Regions from separate parts of the Streptomyces sp. NPDC005551 genome, predicted to be linked through region 2. Evidence: riboswitches for the same ligand, from Rfam matches in the RefSeq annotation. Region 2 holds a riboswitch; each other region holds the start of a gene.
The links. A riboswitch is a leader RNA that binds a small molecule or an ion and turns the genes downstream of it on or off. The one in region 2 is predicted to bind thiamine pyrophosphate.
Positions count from the first base shown of each region.

Region 1 (5,364 bases), on a different contig from region 2:
GGCTCAGCCCGCCCCGCGCCTCCAGCACCTGCGCGAGCATCGCCACCGCGTCGTAGGGGCGCGCCTCGGGGTTGCGGGCGGCAGCCGAGGCGACCACGTCGTCGAGGGCCGGCGGCAGCCCCGGCACGGCGGCCGACGGCGGCGGCACGTCCGCGTTCAGGTGCTGGTAGAGCACCTGGGCGGGGGAGCCGCCGGAGTGCGGCTTGTCGCCGGTGAGCATCTCGTAGAACACGACGCCGCACGCGTACACGTCGACGCGGGGGTCTGCCGTGCCGTGCTCCATCTGCTCGGGGGCGAGATAGGAGACGGTGCCGAGGACGGACCCCGTGGTGCTCGTCACCGTGTCCACGGCCCGGACGAGACCGAAGTCCGCCACCTTGACCCGGCCGTCGTCCCCTATGAGCACGTTCTCCGGCTTCATGTCGCGATGCACGAACCCCGCGCGGTGTGCGGCGCCGAGTGCGGCGAGCACCGGCTCCAGGATGTCGAGCGCGGCCCGCGGCTGCAGCGCCCCGCGCTCGCGCAGCACGTCACGCAGGGTGCACCCGGCGACGTACTCCATGGCCAGGTAGACGTACGACCCGTCCGTCCCCTGGTCGAAGACCTGCACCACGTTCGGGTGGGCGAGCCGGGCCACGGACTTGGCCTCCCGGATGAACCGCTCGACGAAGGAGCCGTCGGCGGCCAGCGTGGGGTGCATCACCTTGAGCGCGAGCACGCGGTCCAGGCGGGTGTCCAGGGCACGGTAGACCGTGGCCATCCCGCCGACCGCGATCCGCGCGTCGACGCGGTAGCGGCCGTCGAGCACCTGCCCGACAAGCGGGTCCTGAAGGGTCGTATCCACGCAGGTGAGTCTACGAGCCGCCACTGTCGGGCCCACCCGGTCCGCCCGTTCCGGGGGCGGAATGCAGCAGACCTGTGACTGTTGAGCGGCCTCGCGGACGCGAGGGTGGACGGCCCCCGCGTCAGAAGGCGGGGCGCTCGGGATCCAGCCGCGCACGCCCCTGGACCGGGGAGGACGCCTCGGCGAAGTGCCTGCGCGGGATACGGCCCGCCCGGTACGCCAGCCGCCCCGCCTCGACCGCGTGCCGCATGGCGCCGGCCATCAGCACCGGCTCCTGGGCCCGGGTCACGGCTGAGGCGAGCATCACACCCGCGCACCCCAGCTCCATGGCGAGCGCGGCGTCCGAGGCCGTACCGGCTCCCGCGTCCAGGATGACCGGCACGCGCGCGTGCTCCACGATCAGCTGGAAGTTGTGCGGGTTGCGGATCCCGAGGCCGGAGCCGATGGGCGAGCCCAGCGGCATGATCGCGGCGCAGCCGACGTCCTCCAGCCTGCGCGCCAGCACGGGGTCGTCGTTCGTGTAGGGCAGCACGGTGAAGCCGTCGTCGACCAGCGTCTCGGCGGCGTCCAGCAGCTCGATCGGATCCGGCAGCAGGGTGCGCTCGTCGGCGATGACCTCCAGCTTGACCAGGTCGGTGCCGAGGGCCTCGCGGGCCAGCCGGGCGGTCAGGACGGCCTCGCCCGCGGTGAAGCAGCCCGCCGTGTTCGGCAGGACGCGGATGCCGAGCCGGTCGAGCACGGACAGCACCGAGCCGTGGGCCCGTGGGTTCACCCGGCGCATCGCCACCGTCGTCAGTTCCGTGCCGGAGGCCGCCAGGGAGCGCTCCAGCACGTCCGGGCTGGGGGCGCCGCCGGTGCCCATGATCAGGCGGGACGAGTAGGACGTACCACCGAGGACGAAGGGGTCGTCGGCCATGGGGTCAGCCTCCTTGGACGGCGGTGAGGACTTCGACGCGGTCTCCCTCGGCGAGGGCCGTCGCGGCCCACCGGGTGCGGGGGACGACGGTCTCGTTCAGGGCGGCCGCGACCCCGGAGGGGGCCGCGGTGAGGGTCGCGACGAGCGCGTCGAGTGCGATGCCCGGGGTGACGTGCCGCGGTTCCCCGTTGACGTGGATGTTCATGCGGGCTGCTCCGTACGGGCCGTGCTGAAGCGTTCGGGGGTGAAGGGGCGTGCCTCGTCCGGGAGTTCACCGGTGGTGAGGACGTGCGCCATGGCGTCGCCGGTGACCGGCGTGAGCAGCACGCCGTTGCGGTAGTGGCCGGTGGCCAGCGACAGGCCGTCGAGCCCGGTCGGGCCGAGCAGCGGCGCGTTGTCCGGCGAGCCGGGGCGCAGTCCGGCGCGCGTCTCGGTCAGCGGCAGCTCGGTGATCCCGGGGACCAGTTCGTGCGCGTCGCGCAGCAGCTCGTACACGCCGCCCGCGGTGACCGTGGTGTCCCAGCCAAGTTCCTCGCTGGTGGCGCCCACGACCAGCTCACCGCTCTCGCGGGGCACCAGGTAGACGTGACTGCCGCGCACGACGGCGCGCACGGTCCGGCTCAGGAACGGCGCGTACCGCTCCGGTACGGTCAGCCGCAGCACCTGCCCCTTCACGGGACGCACCGGCGGCAGCAGGTCGTCGGGGACGCCCGCCAGCCGTCCGCTGAGGCTGCCCGCGGCGAGGACCACCTGGCCGGCCGCGAGGGCCGTGCCGTCGCGGGTGAGCACCCCGGCGGCCCGGCCCCGTACGACGGTCAGGTGCTCGGCCCAGGTGCGGTGGAGGACCACTCCGGCCCGCTCGCAGGCCGCGACCAGGGCGGCGGCGAGCCGGCGCGGGTCGACCTGGTGGTCCCCGTCCACCCGCAGCCCGCCGCGCACGCCCGGGGCGAGCATCGGCTCCAGACGGCGGCAGTCGCGACCGCTGAGCCACTCCGACTCCAGACCCGACCGCTGCTGGAGGGCGTGCAGTTCGCGCAGGTGCGCGCGGTCGTCGGCGTCCAGCGCGACGGCGAGTGTGCCGCACCTGCGGTAACCGGGGTCGAGGCCGGTCACCTCGGTCAGCTCGGCCACGAAGTCCGGATAGCGGCGCGCGGAGGCCAGGTTGAGGCTCAGCAGGGTCTGCTCGCCGTAGTGCAGTTCGGTGACGGCGGCCAGCATGCCCGCGGCCACCTGCGCGGCTCCGCCGCCCGGCTCGGGGTCGACGACCGCGGTGCTGAGCCCCCGCTGTGCGGCCCGCCAGGCGGTCACCAGCCCGATGATGCCGCCGCCCACGACGAGGACGTCCGGGATCCCCGCGGACCCCGGTGCGGTGGGCGCGGCGTGCGACATACGCGACATGGGCGTCCAGCCCCTCCCTTCGCCGGCATGACCCGGATCAGGTTCGTACGGTCGGAGGCCGCCCAGCCTCCCTCTCAGCCCGGTGCGTCCGGGCTCCCGCGTGTGCTTTACGTTGGCCACCCTAGCCCGTCGCCCCGGACCCCAGTAGAGGAGTTCCCCACCATGGCCCGCTCGCTCGACGGCCTCGTCCTCGCCCCGGTCGCCGACCAGGCGCCGGGCCAGGTCGGCACCCGCACCCGGTTCACCTACCACGAGCGGAACGGGGAGATCTGGGCCGAGTACTCGGGCGGGGATGTCGTACGAGGTCATCTCGTGGGTAGGCGTGAGGGTGACCGCCTCGACTTCCGGTACGTGCAGCTGAAGCACGACGGAACGACCTCTTCCGGGCACTGCGTGTCCTCGGTCGTCGAGCTGGCCGACGGACGGGTACGGCTTGAGGAGAGCTGGCAGTGGGAGTCGCAGGAGGGCAGCGGGACCAGCGTGGTGGAGGAGATCACCCCGCACACCCGATGACTGACGGGACGTCAGGTATCTATGGTGATCAGGTGAGCGAGCAGACGCGGGCCGAGGAACGCACGGAGCGGCGGGTCGTCGTCGTGGGCGCGGGCATGGCCGGGGTGCAGACCGCGGTCGCCCTGCGCGAACAGGGTTTCGCCGGCACGGTGACGCTGATCGGCGCGGAGCCGCACCAGCCGTACGACAGGCCGCCGCTGTCCAAGGCGGTGCTGCTCGGCAAGGCCGAGGGCTCCGCCTTCGACGTCGACTTCGAGGCGCTCGGCATCGGGCTGCGCCTCGGCTGCGAGGTGCTCGGAGTGCGCCCCGCGGACCACGAGCTGGACACCGCCGAAGGTCCCGTGCGGTACGACGTCCTGGTCCTCGCGACCGGAGCGGAACCGATCCGGCTGCCCGGCACGGAGGGCGTCCCCGGAGTCCATCTGCTGCGCACCCTGGACGACGCCGAGCGGCTGCGCCCGGTCCTCGCCGAGCAGCACGACATCGTGGTCGTCGGCGCGGGCTGGATCGGCGCCGAGTTCGCGACCGCGGCGCGCGAGGCCGGCTGCGCGGTGACCGTCGTCGAGGCCGCCGACCGTCCGCTGGCCGGGGCGCTGCCTCCCGAGGTCGCCGCGCCCATGGCGGCCTGGTACGCCGACAGCGGAGCCGCGCTGCGCACGCACGCGCGCGTGGAGCGCGTCGAGCCCGGCGCCGTCGTCCTCGACGACGGCTCGCGGGTGCCCGCGGGCGCGGTCGTCGTCGGCATCGGGGCCCGCCCCGCGACCGGCTGGCTCACCGGCTCCGGCATCGGGCTCGGCGCCCACGGCGAGATCGTGGCCGACGCGCACCTGCGCACCTCCGCGCCCGACGTCTACGCCGTCGGCGACTGCGCCTCCTTCCCCTCGGGTCGGTACGAGGGGCGCCTGCTGGTCCACCACTGGGACAACGCCCTCCAGGGACCGCGCACGGTGGCGGCGAACATCATCGGCGAGACCCCCGCGGTGTACGACCCAGTGCCGTACTTCTGGTCCGAGCAGTTCGGGCGCTTCGTGCAGTACGCGGGCCACCACGCGTCCGCCGACACCACCCTGTGGCGCGGCGACCCGTCGGGCGCCGCATGGACGGTGTGCTGGCTGCGCGAGGACCGCCTGGTCGCCCTGCTCGCGGTGGGCCGGCCCCGGGACCTGGCCCAGGGACGCAAACTCATCGAGGCGGGCACACCGATGGACGCGGCCGCCCTGACGGACCCGTCGAAGCCGCTGAAGACGGCCGCGGCGTAGCCGATGACGTCCCGGTCGCCCCGGCCCCCCTCCCCAGGTCGGACGGGCCCGGCTTCCGACTGTCGGTCCCAGATGGCAGGCTTGTCCCGTGACCGAGATTGACGCAAAGATCGATGCTCTCGTCCCCGACTGGCTCACCCTTCCCGACATCGCCGAGATGCTCGGCGTCGAGGTGACCCGCGTCCGGCAGCTGGTGAAGGACGGCCAGCTCATCGCCGTACGCCGTGGTGAGAACCGCGCGCTGCACGTCCCCGCCGCCTTCATCGACGGGGCCGAGCAGAAGGTCGTCAAGGGCCTGTCCGGCACCCTGACGCTCCTGCGGGACGACGGCTACAACGACGAAGAGATGCTGGAGTGGCTCTTCACCCCCGACTCCAGCCTGCCCGGCACCCCCGCGCAGGCTCTGAGCGAGAATCGCGGCACGGAGGTGAAGC
Region 1 covers NZ_JBIAJE010000017.1:42,675-48,038, forward strand. The annotation lists gene pknB (Stk1 family PASTA domain-containing Ser/Thr kinase) at 1-844, opposite strand, end outside; gene ACFYP4_RS33460 (thiazole synthase) at 966-1,760, opposite strand; gene thiS (sulfur carrier protein ThiS) at 1,765-1,965, opposite strand; gene thiO (glycine oxidase ThiO) at 1,962-3,158, opposite strand; TPP riboswitch at 3,156-3,268, opposite strand; gene ACFYP4_RS33475 (hypothetical protein) at 3,321-3,671, shown strand; gene ACFYP4_RS33480 (NAD(P)/FAD-dependent oxidoreductase) at 3,704-4,930, shown strand; gene ACFYP4_RS33485 (Rv2175c family DNA-binding protein) at 5,019-5,364, shown strand, end outside.
Region 1: it holds a riboswitch for thiamine pyrophosphate, as region 2 does, so the genes downstream of both, thiO (glycine oxidase ThiO) here and thiC (phosphomethylpyrimidine synthase ThiC) in region 2, are expected to answer to the same signal.

Region 2 (5,364 bases):
CCGTCCAGCGGTCGAACGCCCCGGCGGGGACGCGGGTCCCGCCCGTCCAGCCGCGTACGTCGCCCACCGAGGCCGCGTCCCCGGAACCGCACTCCACGACCCTCATCGGTTCCGTGCAGCGCGCGATGCGGCTGCTGGAGGCCGTGGCCGCACGGGAGAGCGGAGCCCCCGCCAAACAGCTCGCCCGCGAGGCGGGGCTCGCGCTTCCCACGGCGTACCACCTGCTGCGCACGCTGGTGCACGAGGGTTATCTGCGCCGCGAGAAGGGGCTCTTCCACCTCGGCGAGGCGGCCGAGCGGCTGAGCAGCAGTGGAGCCCAGCAGAAACGTCGCAGCACGGTGAATGACGCGCTGGCCCGATGGAGCGAAGCCCTCGGCGTACCCGTCTACTACGCCGTCTACCGCGACGGTGAGATCGAGGTCGTGTCCGTCGCCGACACCCCGGGCAGCCCGGCGGTCGCGGAGTGGGCGGACTTCCGGGAGACCGGGCACGCCCACGCGATCGGCCAGTGCCTGCTGTCCCAACTGGACGGGGGGGCTCGGCGGGACCACCTCGACCGCTACCCGGTGCAGTCCATCACTCCGAACACGGTGCGTGACGAACGCACCCTGTTGCGCCGCCTGGAAAGGACGGGGCGGATGGAACCGATCGTCGAGCGGCAGGAATACGCCCTGGGGACGGTGTGTGCGGCGCTCCCCATCACCGCCGGGGCAACCGCCGGGACCGTGGCCATTTCCCTGCCCTTTCATCAGGTCGAGCGGCTGCTGCCGACAGCCCGGCAACTCCAGGCCGAGATCGGCCGGATGCTGGGGGCGCTGACGATCTCTATCAGCATCTGAAAACTCACTCCTTGTGATATGCCGTGTACGGTGAGCAAGATGCCAGCGGTGTCAGGAGGATGATTCCTGGCCAGTCGGCGGCAAATGACGGGGTTGACGATGCGCGAGTCGGTGCAGGCAGAGGTCATGATGAGCTTTCTCGTCTCGGAGGAGCTCTCGTTCCGCATTCCGGTGGAGCTCCGCTATGAGACCTGTGATCCCTTCGCCGTGCGGCTGACCTTTCATCTGCCCGGTGATGCTCCGGTGACCTGGGCGTTCGGGCGGGAGCTCCTGATCGACGGCGTGGGGCGGCCGTGCGGTGACGGGGACGTGCACATCGCCCCGGCCGACCCCGAGGCGTTCGGCGAGGTGCTGATCCGGCTTCAGGTCGGCTGCGACCACGCGCTGTTCCGGTCGGGCGCCGCCCCGCTCGTGGCCTTTCTCGACCGTACGGACAAGCTGGTGCCCCTGGGGCAGGAGTGTTCCCTCGCCGACTTCGACACCCATCTCGACGAGGCCCTCGACCGCATCCTGGCGGAGGAGCAGAGCGCGGGCTGAAGCGCCCTCGGACCTTTCCGGGAGAAGTACGGCTTCCTCACCCCTCAGTGCTTGCGGCGCCGGCCCTTCCTGTTGCGCGCCGGGGTTTTGACACCTGCGGGTGCCGTGGTCCCCGCGGTCTCCCTGCGGTCCGCGGAGACGACCAGAGCGGCCAGGGCGGTGGTCACCGGGACCGCGGCCACCAGACCGATCGAGCCGACCAGGGTGCGCACGATCTCCTCCGCCACCAGCTCGCTGTTGGCGACCGTGCCGACGCTGCTCTGAGCGATCGAGAAGAGCAGCAGCAGGGGCAGGGCCGCGCCCGCGTACGCCAGTACCAGGGTGTTGACGACGGAGGCGATGTGGTCGCGGCCGATCCGGATGCCCGCCCGGTACAGCCCGCGCCAGCCCAGGGTCGGGTCCGCCTGGTGCAGTTCCCAGACGGCGGAGGTCTGGGTGACCGTCACATCGTCGAGCACACCGAGCGAGCCGATGATGACGCCCGCGAGCAGCAGGCCGCTCATGTCGATGGACGGATACAGGCCGTGGATCAGGCCCGTGTTGTCGTCCACGTTGCCGGTCAGTGCGGCCCAGTCGATGAATCCCGAACCGAGTACGCCGATCAGCAGCAGCGAGAGCAGCGTGCCGAGCACCGCGACCGAGGTGCGTGCCGACAGGCCGTGACACATGTAGAGCGCGATCAGCATGATCGCGCTGGCTCCGACCACCGCCACGACCAGCGGGTTCGAGCCCTGCAGGATCGCGGGCAGGATGAAGGACGTCAGGATGAGAAAGCTCACGGCCAGCGCGACCAGCGCCATGAGTCCGCGCAGCCGGCCCACCACCACGACGGCCAGCGCGAAGATCCCGGCGAGCAACACCATGGGGAACTTGCGGTTCACGTCGGTGACCGAGTACTGCAGGTTCGCGGGCGCGGAGGGTTCGTACGCGACGACGACCTTCTCGCCCTGGTGCAACTGCCGTGACTGGTCCGGCTGGACGATCTCGGTGAAGGTGCGGCCCTTGTCCTTGCCGGTGTCGATCCTGATCGTCGCCTTCTTGCAGTCGCCCGTCGCCTGCTGCTGCGCGGAGGAGCCCTCGGCGGTGGAGGTGTCACCGGTCGGGGTGTCTCCCGAGGCGTTGACGGACTTGCAGTCCACCTTGTCGACCCTGGTGACCGTGGCTTCCTGGGACTGCCGGTCGAAACCGACGCCCGTGCGCTCGTGCGAGGGCGCGCCGCCCGGCCACAGCACCACGAGACCCACGACGACCGCGGCCGCGAAGGGGATCAGCACCGCGGCGATGACCTTGCGCAGATGCCGGGAGACCGGGGCGGCGGGTCCGTGGCTGTGCGAGTGACCGTGGCCGCCGCCGTGACCACCTCCGTGGCCCGGCCCGTGGCTGCCTCCCCCGTCCGGGCCGCCCCCGCCGTCCGGGCCGCTGGGGCCGCCTGACGCCGGGCCGCTTCCGCCACCCGCCCGTCCGCTTCGGGAACTGTCACCGGGACCCGGTCCGTGCCCGGGTGCGTGTCCAGGGCCGCGGTTGGCTCCTGGGCCCGCGCCGTGCCCGTGCGGCGGGTCGGACGGTGGGAACGGGGGCTGCTGCGTCGTGGTCACCGACCGATCATCGCAAGAACGCAGGGGGCCCTCTGTTCACCGCGCCAGATATGACGCTAGCGTGGAGGCACCTTTGCACACGCGGGAGCTCGGAGCACCGGGCTGAGAGGGCGCTGACCTTCGTCTCAGCGATGTTTCACATGAAACATCGGCGGACGGACATCGCTGCGTCGACCGCTGAACCTGTTACCGGGTAATGCCGGCGTAGGGAGTAGGTCTCATGACCAACAAGGACGTAAGCACGCCTGTCTCCAGCCAGACGGACGGGGCACCCGCCTCGCTCCCGAACGGCGAGGCCGGGAAGTCCATCGGCTGGCACAAGGCGTACGTCGAGGGTTCGCGCCCCGACCTGCGGGTGCCGGTCCGTCAGGTGCACCTCACGAACGGGCAGTCGGTCACGCTGTACGACACCTCCGGCCCGTACACCGATCCGGCCGTCGCCACCGACGTACGCAGGGGACTGGCGCCGCTGCGCGAGAACTGGATCATCGCGCGCGGTGACACCGAGGAGTACGCGGGCCGTGCCGTGCGCCCCGAGGACGACGGCATCAAGCACACCTCACCACGCGGCGGGCTGCGCAACCTGGACGCGGTCTTCCCCGGACGGCCGCGTCAGCCGCGCCGGGGGCGCCCCGGAGAGGCCGTCACGCAACTCGCGTACGCCCGCCGCGGCGAGATCACCCCCGAGATGGAGTTCGTGGCGGTCCGCGAGAACGTCGACCCCGAAGTCGTCCGCGAGGAGATCGCGGCCGGCCGGGCGGTCCTGCCCGCGAACGTCAACCACCCGGAGATCGAGCCGATGATCATCGGCAAGAGGTTCCTGGTGAAGGTGAACGCCAACATCGGCAACTCGGCGGTCACGTCCTCCATCGAGGAGGAGGTGGACAAGATGACCTGGGCCACCCAGTGGGGCGCGGACACGGTCATGGACCTGTCCACCGGGCGCAACATCCACACCACCCGTGAGTGGGTGCTGCGGAACTCCCCCGTACCCATCGGCACCGTGCCGCTGTACCAGGCGCTGGAGAAGGTCGACGGCCGTGCCGAGGAGCTCACCTGGGAGATCTACAAGGACACGGTCATCGAGCAGGCCGAGCAGGGCGTGGACTACATGACGGTCCATGCGGGCGTGCGCCTGCAGTACGTCCCGCTCACCGCGAACCGCAAGACCGGCATCGTCTCGCGGGGCGGCTCGATCATGGCGGCCTGGTGCCTGGCGCACCACAAGGAGAGCTTCCTCTACGAGAACTTCGAGGAACTCTGCGAGATTCTCGCCGCCTACGACGTCACGTACTCGCTCGGCGACGGGCTGCGGCCCGGGTCGATCGCCGACGCCAACGACGCCGCGCAGTTCGCGGAGTTGAGGACGCTCGGGGAACTCAACAGGGTCGCGAAGCGTTTTCACGTACAGACCATGATCGAGGGCCCGGGGCATGTCCCCATGCACAAGATCAAGGAGAACATCGACCTTCAGCAGGAGATCTGCGATGAAGCTCCGTTCTATACGCTCGGCCCGCTGACGACGGACGTCGCCCCGGCGTACGACCACATCACCTCCGGCATCGGTGCCGCGATGATCGCCTGGTGGGGCACGGCGATGCTCTGCTACGTCACGCCCAAGGAGCACCTCGGACTGCCCAACCGCGACGACGTGAAGACCGGCGTCATCACGTACAAGATCGCGGCTCACGCGGCAGACCTCGCCAAGGGGCACCCGGGCGCGCAGGAGTGGGACGACGCGCTGTCCGACGCCCGCTTCGAGTTCCGGTGGGAGGACCAGTTCAATCTGGCCCTCGATCCGGACACGGCGCGGGAGTTCCACGACGAGACGCTGCCGGCCGAGCCCGCCAAGACGGCCCACTTCTGCTCGATGTGCGGGCCGAAGTTCTGCTCCATGAAGATCTCGCACGACATCCGCCGTGAGCACGGGCGTTCGCCGGCGGAGATCGAGGAGGGCATGGCGCAGAAGTCCAAGGAGTTCGCGGCGGCGGGCAACCGGGTCTATCTCCCGCTGGCGGACTGAGCCCGGCCGGCCGAGGGCACGGCGGTGTCCCACGGGCGGTCGCCCGGCGGGACGCCGCCGGCGGCTCACCGCCGGTTTCCGTGACGGGTATCCAGGCCCGCTGGGGCGCAGGCGGGACCGCCGCTTCGGGGAGCCACCCGGGCGGGTGTCACTCCGGCTGGTGTTCCGGGCCTCCGAAGTCCGGGCTGGAGAAGTCCGGACTGCTGTAGCTCGGACGGGGACCGGCCGCGGGGCCGCCGTCCGGGCTGCTGAACCCCGGCCGGTTGTAGCCCAGGTGGGGCATACGGCTGGTCCGTTCCGGGGACGTGCGGTGCACGGCGGGCGTCTCCGTACCGGCCAGTGCCTCCCGGAGGAACGGCAGGATGCCGCG
Region 2 covers NZ_JBIAJE010000004.1:192,747-198,110, reverse strand. The annotation lists gene ACFYP4_RS13225 (helix-turn-helix domain-containing protein) at 114-839, shown strand; gene ACFYP4_RS13220 (SsgA family sporulation/cell division regulator) at 939-1,376, shown strand; gene ACFYP4_RS13215 (YibE/F family protein) at 1,421-2,971, opposite strand; TPP riboswitch at 3,043-3,199, shown strand; gene thiC (phosphomethylpyrimidine synthase ThiC) at 3,192-4,994, shown strand; gene ACFYP4_RS13205 (hypothetical protein) at 5,143-5,364, opposite strand, start outside.

Region 3 (5,364 bases), on a different contig from region 2:
TCTTCGAGACGCCGTGCATCCGCAGTCCGAAGGCGACGTTGCCGCCCACGTCCCGCTGCGGGAACAGCTGGTGGTCCTGGAACATCAGGCCCACCCCCCGCTTGTGCGCGGGCACCCCCGACTGGTCCCGGCCGTCGAGCAGCACCCGGCCCGCGTCGAGCGCCTGGAGCCCGGCCACCGCCCGCAGCAGGGTCGACTTGCCGCTGCCGCTCGGCCCGAGTACGCACACGATCTCGTGCTCCACGACATCGAGGCCGACGGCGTCGAGCACGGGCCGCCCGCCGAAGCGCACGGTCGCCCGCTCCAGCCGCAGCAGGGCGTCGTACCCCGTCGTGAGCCCGCTCATCAGAACTCCCCCGTCCGGTCGGTGCGCACGCGCTCCAGCAGCAGCAGCGCGACCGCGCACACCGCCATGAGGATCGTCGAAAGGGCCATGGCCTGGCCGTAGTTGAGGTCGCCGGGACGGCCGAGGAGACGGTCCACGGTCACCGGCAGCGTCGGGTTGTCGGGCCGCGCGATGAAGACGGTCGCCCCGAACTCGCCGAGCGACACCGCGAACGCGAAACCGGCGGCGACCAGCATCGCCCGCCGCACCATCGGCAGGTCGACCTCGCGCCACACCCGCCACGGCGACGCCCCCAGCACGGCAGCCGCCTCCCGCAGCCGCTCGTCGACCGCGCGCAGTACCGGCAGCATCGTGCGGACGACGAAGGGGACTCCGACCAGCGCCTGCGCGAGCGGCACCAGGATCCACGAGGAACGCAGATTCAGCGGCGGCTCGTCCAGGGCGATCAGGAACCCGAAGCCGACCGTCACGGCGGACACCCCGAGCGGCAGCATCAGCAGCGCGTCGAAGCCGCGGACGAGCCGTCCCGCGCGCCGGGTGAGCGCGGCGGCGGCCAGTCCGCCGATCAGCACGGCGATGGCGGTGGCCGCGAGCGCGTACTGAAGGGAGTTGCCGATCGCCTCGATCGGCGCCACCAGGAACATGCCGCTGTCCGCCGACGTCAGCGCCCTGTAGTACGCGAACCCGTGGCCGCCGGGGGTGTCGAGGGACCGCTGGACCAGCACGGCGAGCGGCAGCACCAGCAGCAGCGCGACGGTGGCCAGGACCCCGGCGAGCAGCGCCCACTGCCCGGCCCCGCGCGGTCTGCGCGCGGTCAGGGAGGCGTCCACCAGGCGCAGGGCGCTCTCTCGTCGCCGTACGGTCCAGGCGTGCACGGCGAGGATCGCGCCGACCGCTGCGAACTGGACGAGGGTCAGCACCGCGGCCGTGGAGAGGTCGAAGATCTCGGAGGTCTGGCGGTAGATCTCCACTTCGAGGGTGGAGAAGGCGGGGCCGCCGAGAATCCGCACCACGGCGAAGGAGGTGAAGGTGAAGAGGAAGACCATGAGCGCGGCTGCGGCCAGGGCGGGACCGAGCGCCGGGAGCGTGATCCGGCGCCAGGCGGTGAGCCGGGAGGCGCCGAGCATCCGGGCGGCCTCCTCCTGGCGCGGGTCGAGCTGCGACCAGAGCCCGCCGACCGTGCGCACGACGACCGCGTAGTTGAAGAAGACGTGCGCGAGCAGGATCGCCCACACGGTGGTGTCCAGGCGTACGCCCCACAGCTCGTCGAGCAGCCCGCCCCTGCCGACCAGCGCAAGGAAGGCGGTGCCGACCACGACGGTCGGCAGCACGAACGGGACGGTGACCACCGCCCGCAGCACCTGCTTGCCCCTGAACTCGAAGCGCGCGAAGACGTACGCGCCGGGGAGCGCGACCAGCAGCGTGAGCGCGGTCGACGCGAGCGCCTGCCAGGTGGTGAACCACAGGACGTGCCGTACGTCGGACTGCGCCACGACGTCCACGATCCGGCCGAACCGCCAGCTCCCCCCGGTCCTCAGGCCGCGCGAGACGATCGCCGCGACCGGATAGGCGAAGAAGGCCGCGAAGAACGCGACGGGCAGGGCCAGCAGCCCGAGCCGCACCGCCGCGCTCCTCCCGGGACCCCGGCGCGGGGCTACTTCAGTACGAGCGAGGTCCACGACTTGACCCACTGGTCACGGTGCTCGGCGATCCGGGCGGGGGCGAGGGTCTCGGGGTCCTTCGCCTGCGGGCCGAACCGGGTGAACTCCGCGGGCACCCGGGCGCCCTTGACCACCGGGTAGACGAACATGTTGAGCGGCATGTCCTCCTGGAACGTCCTGGAGACCAGGAAGTCGAGGAGTGCCTTGCCGCCCTTGGTGTTCCCGGCGTTGCTGAGCAGTCCCGCGTACTCGACCTGCCGGAAGCAGGTGCCGGTGGCGACGCCGGTGGGCGCGGTCTTCGGCTTCGGGTCGGCGTAGATCACCTCGGCGGGCGGGGAGGAGGCGTAGGAGACGACCAGCGGCCGGTCGCCCTTGGCCTTCTTTCCGCCGGCGGAGCCGGAGAACTCCTCGTTGTAGGCCTGCTCCCAGCCGTCGACGACCTTGACGCCGTTGCCCTTGAGCTTCTTCCAGTAGTCCTGCCAGCCCCCGTCCCCGTACTTCCCGGCCGTCCCGAGGAGGAAGCCGAGACCGGGCGAGGACGTGGAGGCGTTCTCGGTGACGAGGAGGTTCTTGTACGCCGGCTCGACCAGGTCGTCGAACGAGTCGGGCGGGGTCAGCTTGTGCTCGCTGAAGTAGGCCTTGTCGTAGTTGACGCAGATGTCGCCGGTGTCGATGGGCGTGACCCGGTGCTTGTCCCGGTCGGCCCGGTACTCGGGCAGGACCGCGCCTGAGCCCTTGGGCTCGTAAGACTGGAAGAGCCCGTTGTCGAGTGCGCGGGACAGGAGGGTGTTGTCGACGCCGAAGAAGACGTCGCCCTGCGGGTTGCCCTTGGTGAGGATCGCCTTGTTGACGGCCTGCCCGGCGTCGCCGTCCTTGAGGACCTTGACCTGGTAGCCGGACTCCTTCTCGAACTCCTTGAGCACGCTCTTCGAAGCGAGGAAGGAGTCGTGGGCGACCAGGGTCACGGTCTTGGAGTCGGCGGCGTCGGTGCCGGAGCCGGACGAGCCGCACGCGGACAGCGTGACGAGCCCGAGCCCGGTGGCCACGAGCGCGGCTGTGAACTTCACGGTGGTGCTCACTGGATTCCTCCTGGAGTGACCAGGAAGAGACGCGGCCCTGCCCGGGAACCTCTGAGAGTTCCCGGGCAGGGCGCAACAGCTTGAGTGATGACCGAACTTCCTACCCAGAATGACCTGGGCAAGGTTCAGAGGGTCTGCGGCCCGTGCCGCACTCTCAGCGCTGTGGCGCTCCCCTGTCGGAATATGAAGATGTACGTACGGGAGTCAGCCTACCGCCCGCCGGGCCGAGGACCTCGGCCCGCCGGGGTCTACCGCTCGGACGCCGCCAGCTGCCCGCACGCTCCGTCGATCTCCTGGCCGCGGGTGTCACGGACGGTGACCGGCACGCCGTGGGCCGCGATGGCCTCGACGAACGCCTTCTCGTCCTCGGGACGGGAGGCGGTCCACTTGGAACCGGGCGTCGGGTTCAGCGGGATCAGGTTCACGTGGACCGGCTTGCCCCGGAGCAGCCGGCCGAGCCGGTCACCGCGCCACGCCTGGTCGTTGATGTCCCGGATGAGCGCGTACTCGATGGAGACGCGGCGCCCCGACTTGGCGGCGTACTCCCAGCCGGCGTCCAGCACCTCGCGCACCTTCCACCGCGTGTTGACGGGGACGAGGGTGTCGCGCAGCTCGTCGTCCGGCGCGTGCAGGGAGATGGCGAGACGGCACTTGAAGCCCTCGTCGGCGAACCGGTGGATGGCGGGCACCAGGCCCACGGTCGACACGGTGATGCCGCGCTGCGAGAGGCCCAGCCCGTCGGGCTCGGGGTCGGTGAGCGCGCGGATGGCGCCGACCACGCGCTTGTAGTTGGCGAGCGGCTCGCCCATGCCCATGAACACGATGTTGCTCAGCCGCGCCGGGCCGCCGGGGATCTCGCCGTCCCTGAGGGCCCGCATCCCGTCCACGATCTGGTGCACGATCTCGCCCGTCGACAGGTTCCGGTCGAGACCGGCCTGGCCGGTGGCGCAGAACGGGCAGTTCATCCCGCAGCCCGCCTGCGAGCTGATGCACATGGTCACCCGGTCCGGGTAACGCATGAGCACGGACTCGACGAGCGTGCCGTCGAAGAGCCGCCACAGGGTCTTGCGGGTGGTGTCGTCGTCACAGCTGATGTGCCGGACGACGGACATCAGGTCGGGCAGAAGCGCTTCCTGGAGCTTCCCGCGCGAGGCGGCCGGAATGTCCGTCCACTCCGCCGGGTCGTGCGCGAACCGCGCGAAGTAGTGCTGCGAGAGCTGCTTGGCGCGAAACGGCTTCTCACCGATCGCGGCAACCGCCTCTTTGCGCTCGGCGGGCGTGAGATCGGCAAGGTGCCGCGGCGGCTTCTGAGCTCCGCGCGGGGCGACGAAAGTAAGTTCTCCGGGTGCAGGCATAACTCTTCCAGTGTCGCAGATCATCTCCGGGCCACGGTGACCGCGTGGTTGAGCGGCGGGCGGCATGGATGGTCATCGTCAGCGGTGGGCCGCTGAAGCAGGAAGCGCTCTGAGGACGCAGCACTCCCTCACATGTCAGGAGCGCGGGTGCGGGCCTGTGATCACCGGTGGTTGGGAGCCGAATCTGTCGTCGATGTCCGGGATCCAGAAGCAGATCTCCAACGTCTTCAGGCGGTCCCAGTGCCGCACACGGCGCCCTTGTCTGATTGCGGCAGTCAGGCCTACGAGCAGCAATGCCGCACAGCCTCCTGCCAGCACGCGATCGGGTCCCACAACGAGCTCGATCACGGAGACGACGAGCGCGAACAACAGGGCCAGGGCCGAGTTCCGCAGCATCAACGCGAGGCCTTGCAGCCGAGTGATCTCGCCCGCCGCCTCCTTGTGGTGGAGTTCCACCGCAGCCAACAGCAGAGACGGATCAGTGCGCACGAAGGGTCGGTCCCGGGCCTCGGGCACTCTGGCCACGAATTCAAGACGAGCGTTCTCGACGGTCCAGTTCCAACGCGGTGCCACCTTGTCCAGGAGGGCACTGAGGGGATAGGCGAGATGCCCCAACAGGTAACTGGCAACAGCGACTCCCACGACCAGGTACCGCCTGCCTCCGACGGGGCGCTGTCGTCAGACGTACACGTGGGCCTAGAATCGAACCTGTGTACGAAAAAGCGTCTTCTGCCGAGAACAGGGGCACCGCCCCCATCGTCGTGCATCCCGCGACGGGCACCGGTGCGCGCCGGGTGACGATCCGCGCCCGGGCCGCCGGCCTCGCCCACGGTGACGCCGACCTGGTGGAGTTCCTGCGCCGCGCGGGACTGCCGGACGCCTGGGAGCTGCTGGACGACCCGGACTGGGTCGAATGGCAGGGC
Region 3 covers NZ_JBIAJE010000012.1:123,406-128,769, forward strand. The annotation lists gene ACFYP4_RS30040 (ABC transporter ATP-binding protein) at 1-346, opposite strand, end outside; gene ACFYP4_RS30045 (ABC transporter permease) at 346-2,025, opposite strand; gene ACFYP4_RS30050 (thiamine ABC transporter substrate-binding protein) at 2,001-3,086, opposite strand; TPP riboswitch at 3,166-3,271, opposite strand; gene rlmN (23S rRNA (adenine(2503)-C(2))-methyltransferase RlmN) at 3,335-4,441, opposite strand; gene ACFYP4_RS30060 (hypothetical protein) at 4,577-5,083, opposite strand; gene ACFYP4_RS30065 (hypothetical protein) at 5,152-5,364, shown strand, end outside.
Region 3: it holds a riboswitch for thiamine pyrophosphate, as region 2 does, so the genes downstream of both, ACFYP4_RS30050 (thiamine ABC transporter substrate-binding protein) here and thiC (phosphomethylpyrimidine synthase ThiC) in region 2, are expected to answer to the same signal.

Region 4 (5,364 bases), on a different contig from region 2:
CCAACGGCTTCCGCCCGGACACCGGCCGGATCAGCGCCTACCGCTCGCCCGGCGGCTCCGGGATCCGGCTGGACGGCGGCACCACCCACGCCGGTACGGAGATCAGCGCCCACTTCGACTCGATGCTGGTCAAGCTCACCTGCCGGGGCCGTGACTTCGACACCGCGATCGGCCGGGCCCGGCGGGCCGTCGCCGAGTTCCGCATCCGCGGCGTGGCCACGAACATCCCGTTCCTCCAGGCCGTGCTCGACGACCCGGACTTCCGGGGCGGCCGGGTCACGACCTCGTTCATCGAACAGCGTCCGCACCTGCTCACGGCACGGCACTCCGCCGACCGCGGCACGAAACTGCTCACCTATCTCGCCGACGTCACCGTGAACAAGCCGCACGGTGAACGGCCCGAGCTGGTCGACCCCACCACCAAGATCCCGGCCGTGCCGGCCGGGGAACCGCCCGCCGGCTCCCGGCAGCGGCTCGCCGAGCTGGGCCCCGACGGCTTCGCCCGGTGGCTGCGCGCGTCACCGGCCATCGGCGTCACCGACACCACGTTCCGCGACGCACACCAGTCGCTGCTCGCCACCCGCGTCCGCACCAAGGACATGCTCGCCATCGCCCCCGTGGTGGCCAGGACCCTGCCCGAACTGCTGTCCCTGGAGTGCTGGGGCGGCGCCACCTACGACGTCGCGCTCCGCTTCCTCGCCGAGGACCCCTGGGAACGCCTGGCCGCACTGCGCGAGGCGGTGCCGAACATCTGCCTGCAGATGCTGCTGCGCGGCCGCAACACGGTGGGCTACACGCCGTACCCGACGGAGGTGACCGACGCGTTCGTGCAGGAGGCGGCAGCCACCGGCATCGACATCTTCCGGATCTTCGACGCGCTGAACGACGTCGGACAGATGCGGCCCGCCATCGACGCCGTACGGGAGACCGGAACGGCCGTCGCCGAGGTCGCCCTGTGCTACACCTCCGACCTGTCCGACCCGTCCGAGCGGCTGTACACCCTGGACTACTACCTCCGCCTGGCCGAGCAGATCGTCGAGGCGGGCGCCCACGTCCTCGCCGTCAAGGACATGGCGGGCCTGCTGCGCGCCCCGGCCGCCGCCACCCTCGTGTCGGCGCTGCGCCGCGAGTTCGACCTGCCGGTGCACATCCACACCCACGACACCGCGGGCGGCCAGCTCGCCACCTACCTCGCCGCGATCCAGGCCGGGGCGGACGCGGTCGACGGAGCGGTGGCGTCCATGGCCGGGACCACCTCCCAGCCGTCGCTGTCGGGCATCGTCGCCGCGACCGACTACTCGGAGCGGCCGACCGGGCTGAGCCTGCGGGCCGTGGGCGAGCTGGAGCCGTACTGGGAGAGCGTCCGCAAGATCTACGCGCCCTTCGAGGCGGGCCTCGCCTCGCCGACGGGACGGGTCTACCACCACGAGATCCCCGGCGGGCAGCTGTCCAACCTGCGCACGCAGGCCGTCGCGCTGGGCCTCGGCGACCGCTTCGAGGAGATCGAGGCGATGTACGCCGCCGCCGACCGGATCCTCGGCCACCTGGTGAAGGTCACCCCGTCGTCGAAGGTGGTCGGCGACCTCGCCCTCCACCTGGTGGGCGCCGGCGTCGACCCGGCGGACTTCGAGGCCCGCCCGGACCGGTTCGACATCCCGGACTCCGTCATCGGCTTCCTCCGCGGCGAGCTGGGCAATCCGCCCGGCGGATGGCCCGAGCCGTTCCGCACCCGGGCGCTGGAGGGCCGTGCCGCGCCGAAGCCCCGGGAGGAGCTGACCGCGGACGACCGCGACGGTCTGGCGAAGGACCGGCGGGCGACGCTCAACCGGCTGCTGTTCCCCGGGCCGACCCGCGAGTTCCAGACGCACCGGCAGACCTACGGCGACACCAGCGTGCTGGACAGCAAGGACTTCTTCTACGGGCTGCGTCCGGGCAAGGAGTACGCGGTCGACCTCGAACCGGGCGTCCGGCTGCTCATCGAGCTGGAGGCCGTGGGCGAGGCCGACGAACGCGGCATGCGCACCGTGATGTCGGCGCTGAACGGCCAGCTGAGGCCGATCCAGGTGCGCGACGCCGCCGTCTCCTCCGACATCCCGGCCACGGAGAAGGCCGACCGTGCCGACCCCGGACACGTCGCCGCGCCGTTCGCGGGAGTGGTGACGCTCGCCGTCGCCGAGGGGGACGAGGTCGAGGCCGGTGCCACGGTGGCCACCATCGAGGCGATGAAGATGGAGGCCGCGGTCACCGCCTCCAGGAGCGGCACGGTGTCGCGGCTGGCCATCAACCGCATCCAGCAGGTGGAGGGCGGCGACCTGCTCGTGGAGATCGCCTGACGTTCCGCCTGCCCGGCCGGCGGAGGCTGCCGTCCGTCACCGGCGCACGCGCGCGGTGACGCGGTGCGCCGGCTCCGGGTCCCGCCCGGCCGGACCGCGGCCGACCGGACCCGGGGGCGGGCGAGGCCGACGGGACCCGGAGCCGTGGACGGCGCGGCTCCGGCTATCCTGTGCGGCGTACCGGACACGGGGTGCCCCGCACGGGGCTGAGATCACACCCGTCGAACCTGAACCAGTTCGCACTGGCGGAGGGATGTCTCATGTCGTTGCCGCGTGCCCGTGGCGAGGCGGCCGTCGCAGGCCCGCAGCGGGTCTCCCCGGGGCGGATGGCCGCCGCCCCCGCCGGACCGTCCGCCGTACCGGCCCGCGTCCTGACCGTCGCCGGATCGGACTCCGGCGGCGGTGCGGGCATCCAGGCCGACCTGAAGACGATGCTCGCGCTCGGCGCACACGGGATGAGCGTGCTCACCGCGGTCACCGCGCAGAACTCCGTCGGTGTCCAGGGCGCCTGGGAGCTTCCGTCCGAGGCGGTGCGGGCGCAGTACCGCAGCGTCGTCGACGACATCGGCGTGCAGGCGGTGAAGACCGGGATGCTGGCCTCGCCCGAACTCGTCGCCACCGTCGCCGGGTTGCTCGCCGACACCGCCGCACCCGTGGTCGTGGACCCCGTGAGCGTGTCCAAGCACGGCGACCGGCTGCTCGCGGACGAGGCGCTGGACGCCGTACGCTCCGTGCTGCTGCCGGTCGCGACGGTGGCGACGCCCAACCTGGACGAGACGGCGCAGCTCACCGGCGTCCGCGTGACGGACGAGCGGGGCATGTCCGAGGCCGCGGAGCGACTGCTGTCCTACGGGCCGCGCTGGGTCCTGGTCAAGGGCGGGCATCTGCCGGGCGAGGCCGTGGACCTGCTCACGGACGGCACCGAGACGCACTGGCTGCGCGCCCCCCGCCACGACAACCGGCATACGCACGGCACCGGTTGCACCCTGGCCTCGGCCGTCGCCGTGGGGCTGGCGCAGGGGCGGCCGGTGCCCGAGGCGGTGCGGCTCGCGAAGGACTACGTCACGGGCGCGATAGCGGCGGGGTTCCCGCTGGGCGCCGGCCTCGGCCCGGTCGACCACGGCTGGCGGCTGCGCGCGGCCCGCTGAGCCGCCGAACGGGACCGGGCGTACGGGGGCCCTGTCCGGGGCCGTCCGGAGACCCCCGTGGCGCCGAACGGGTGGACTCGCAGGAACGCGTACCGGACGAGGGGGGTGCCCCGGGGAGCGGATGGTGACGTTGCCACCCGAACCCTGACCAGGAAGAGGAGTCCCGTGCGACGTACCCCCTCCCGCCGCCTGTTCGCCGCATCCCTGCTGGTGGCGTCCGTCCTGGCGCCCATGACGGCGATTCCCGCCGCCGCCGATCACGTCGTGGCCGTCGGCCGGCACGACGAGGACAGGACCCCGCCGGACGGCCTCGGCCGCAAACTCACCGCGCGGCTGGACAAGGCCGTCGAGAAGGTCCGCCGCGAGGCAGGCATCCCCGGGGTCGTCGTCGGACTGTGGATGCCCGGCAAGGGGAACTACGTCCGCGCGACCGGAGTCGCCGACACCGGGACCGGCGAGCCGATGAGCACCCGCCAGTTCATCCGGATCGGCAGCGAGACCAAGACCTTCACGGTCACCGCGCTGCTCGAACTGGTCGACGACGGCCGGATCGGACTGGACGACCCGATCTCCGAGTACATCGACGGCGTGCCGAACGGCGACCACATCACCCTCAGGCATCTGGCCGGGATGCGCAGCGGTCTGTTCCCGTACAGCGCCGACCCGGACTTCGAGCACGATCTGCTGAGCGACCCGAGCCGTTCGTTCACCCCGGAGGAGTTGCTCGCGTACGGCTACCGGCACGACAACACCTTCGCACCGGGGACGCAGTTCCAGTACTCCAACAGCAACCTCGTGCTCCTCGGCCTGGTGATCGAGAAGGTCAGCGGCCACCGCCTCGGCGACTTCATCGAGAAGCGGGTCGTGCGGCCGGCCCGCCTGCGCCACACGCTGTTCCCCGAGGACCACGAGTTCCCCGAGCCGCACGCGCGCGGCTACACCGACCAGACGCTCAGCGGTGAGGTGGAGGACTCCACGGACTGGAACCCCAGCTGGGCCTGGGCCGCCGGGCAGATGATCTCGGACCTGCGCGACCTGCGCCGCTGGGCGAAGATCGTGGCGACCGGTGAACTGCTCAGTCCGAAGACCCAGGCGCAACGGCTCAAAACGCTGCCGATCGGCCACCCCGGGACGAGCTACGGCCTCGGCATCTTCAAGTCGGGCGGCTGGCTCGGGCACAACGGCTCCATCCCGGGCTACGAGACGGTGACCGTCTACCTGCCGTCGAAGAAGGCCACCCTGGTGGTGATGATCAACACCGACATCCTCGTCGGAGAGCAGGAGCCGTCCTCGCTCGTCGCCCGGGTGGTCACCGAGATCGCGACGCCGAAGAACGTCTACGACCGTCCGGTCCCCTTGGGTTGAGCACCCGCTGCCCGCTGCCCGGTCCTGCGCGGCCGACCGGGCGGCGGGAGTCGTCCAGCCGCCCGCCGGACAAGCCGCTCGCCGGGCAAGCCGGTCGCCGGGCAAACCGGTCACGCCGGGCAGGCCTGCCGCGTCGGGCCAGCCTGCCACGCTGGCCGCGGTTGGTGAGGCCCGGCGCGGCCGTGTGACCGCGCGCCTCACCAACCCGCGTTCTCGCGAATCCGGTTGATCCTTCATCACTCCGACACCTGCCGCCTCTGGTGCTTTCGGCGACGGCCCGGAAAGCTGAGCTGGGCATGTCAATGCGACCGTCCGCTCCGCCCCCACCGCGGTCGACCAGGAGGACGTAGTGAAGAAGAACTCACGCACCCGCCAAGTCTCGGTGATCCTCGGCAGCGCGCTCGCGCTGGTCGTCGCCCTCCCGGGCAGCGCGCTCGCAGCTCCGCCCACGGCCCTGCCGGCCGACGCGGACGGACTGGAGCAGACGTTCCAGCCGGCCTTCGACTACGACACGGACG
Region 4 covers NZ_JBIAJE010000003.1:758,992-764,355, reverse strand. The annotation lists gene ACFYP4_RS11675 (pyruvate carboxylase) at 1-2,333, shown strand, start outside; TPP riboswitch at 2,511-2,604, shown strand; gene thiD (bifunctional hydroxymethylpyrimidine kinase/phosphomethylpyrimidine kinase) at 2,660-3,481, shown strand; gene ACFYP4_RS11665 (serine hydrolase domain-containing protein) at 3,647-4,846, shown strand; gene ACFYP4_RS11660 (NPP1 family protein) at 5,196-5,364, shown strand, end outside.
Region 4: it holds a riboswitch for thiamine pyrophosphate, as region 2 does, so the genes downstream of both, thiD (bifunctional hydroxymethylpyrimidine kinase/phosphomethylpyrimidine kinase) here and thiC (phosphomethylpyrimidine synthase ThiC) in region 2, are expected to answer to the same signal.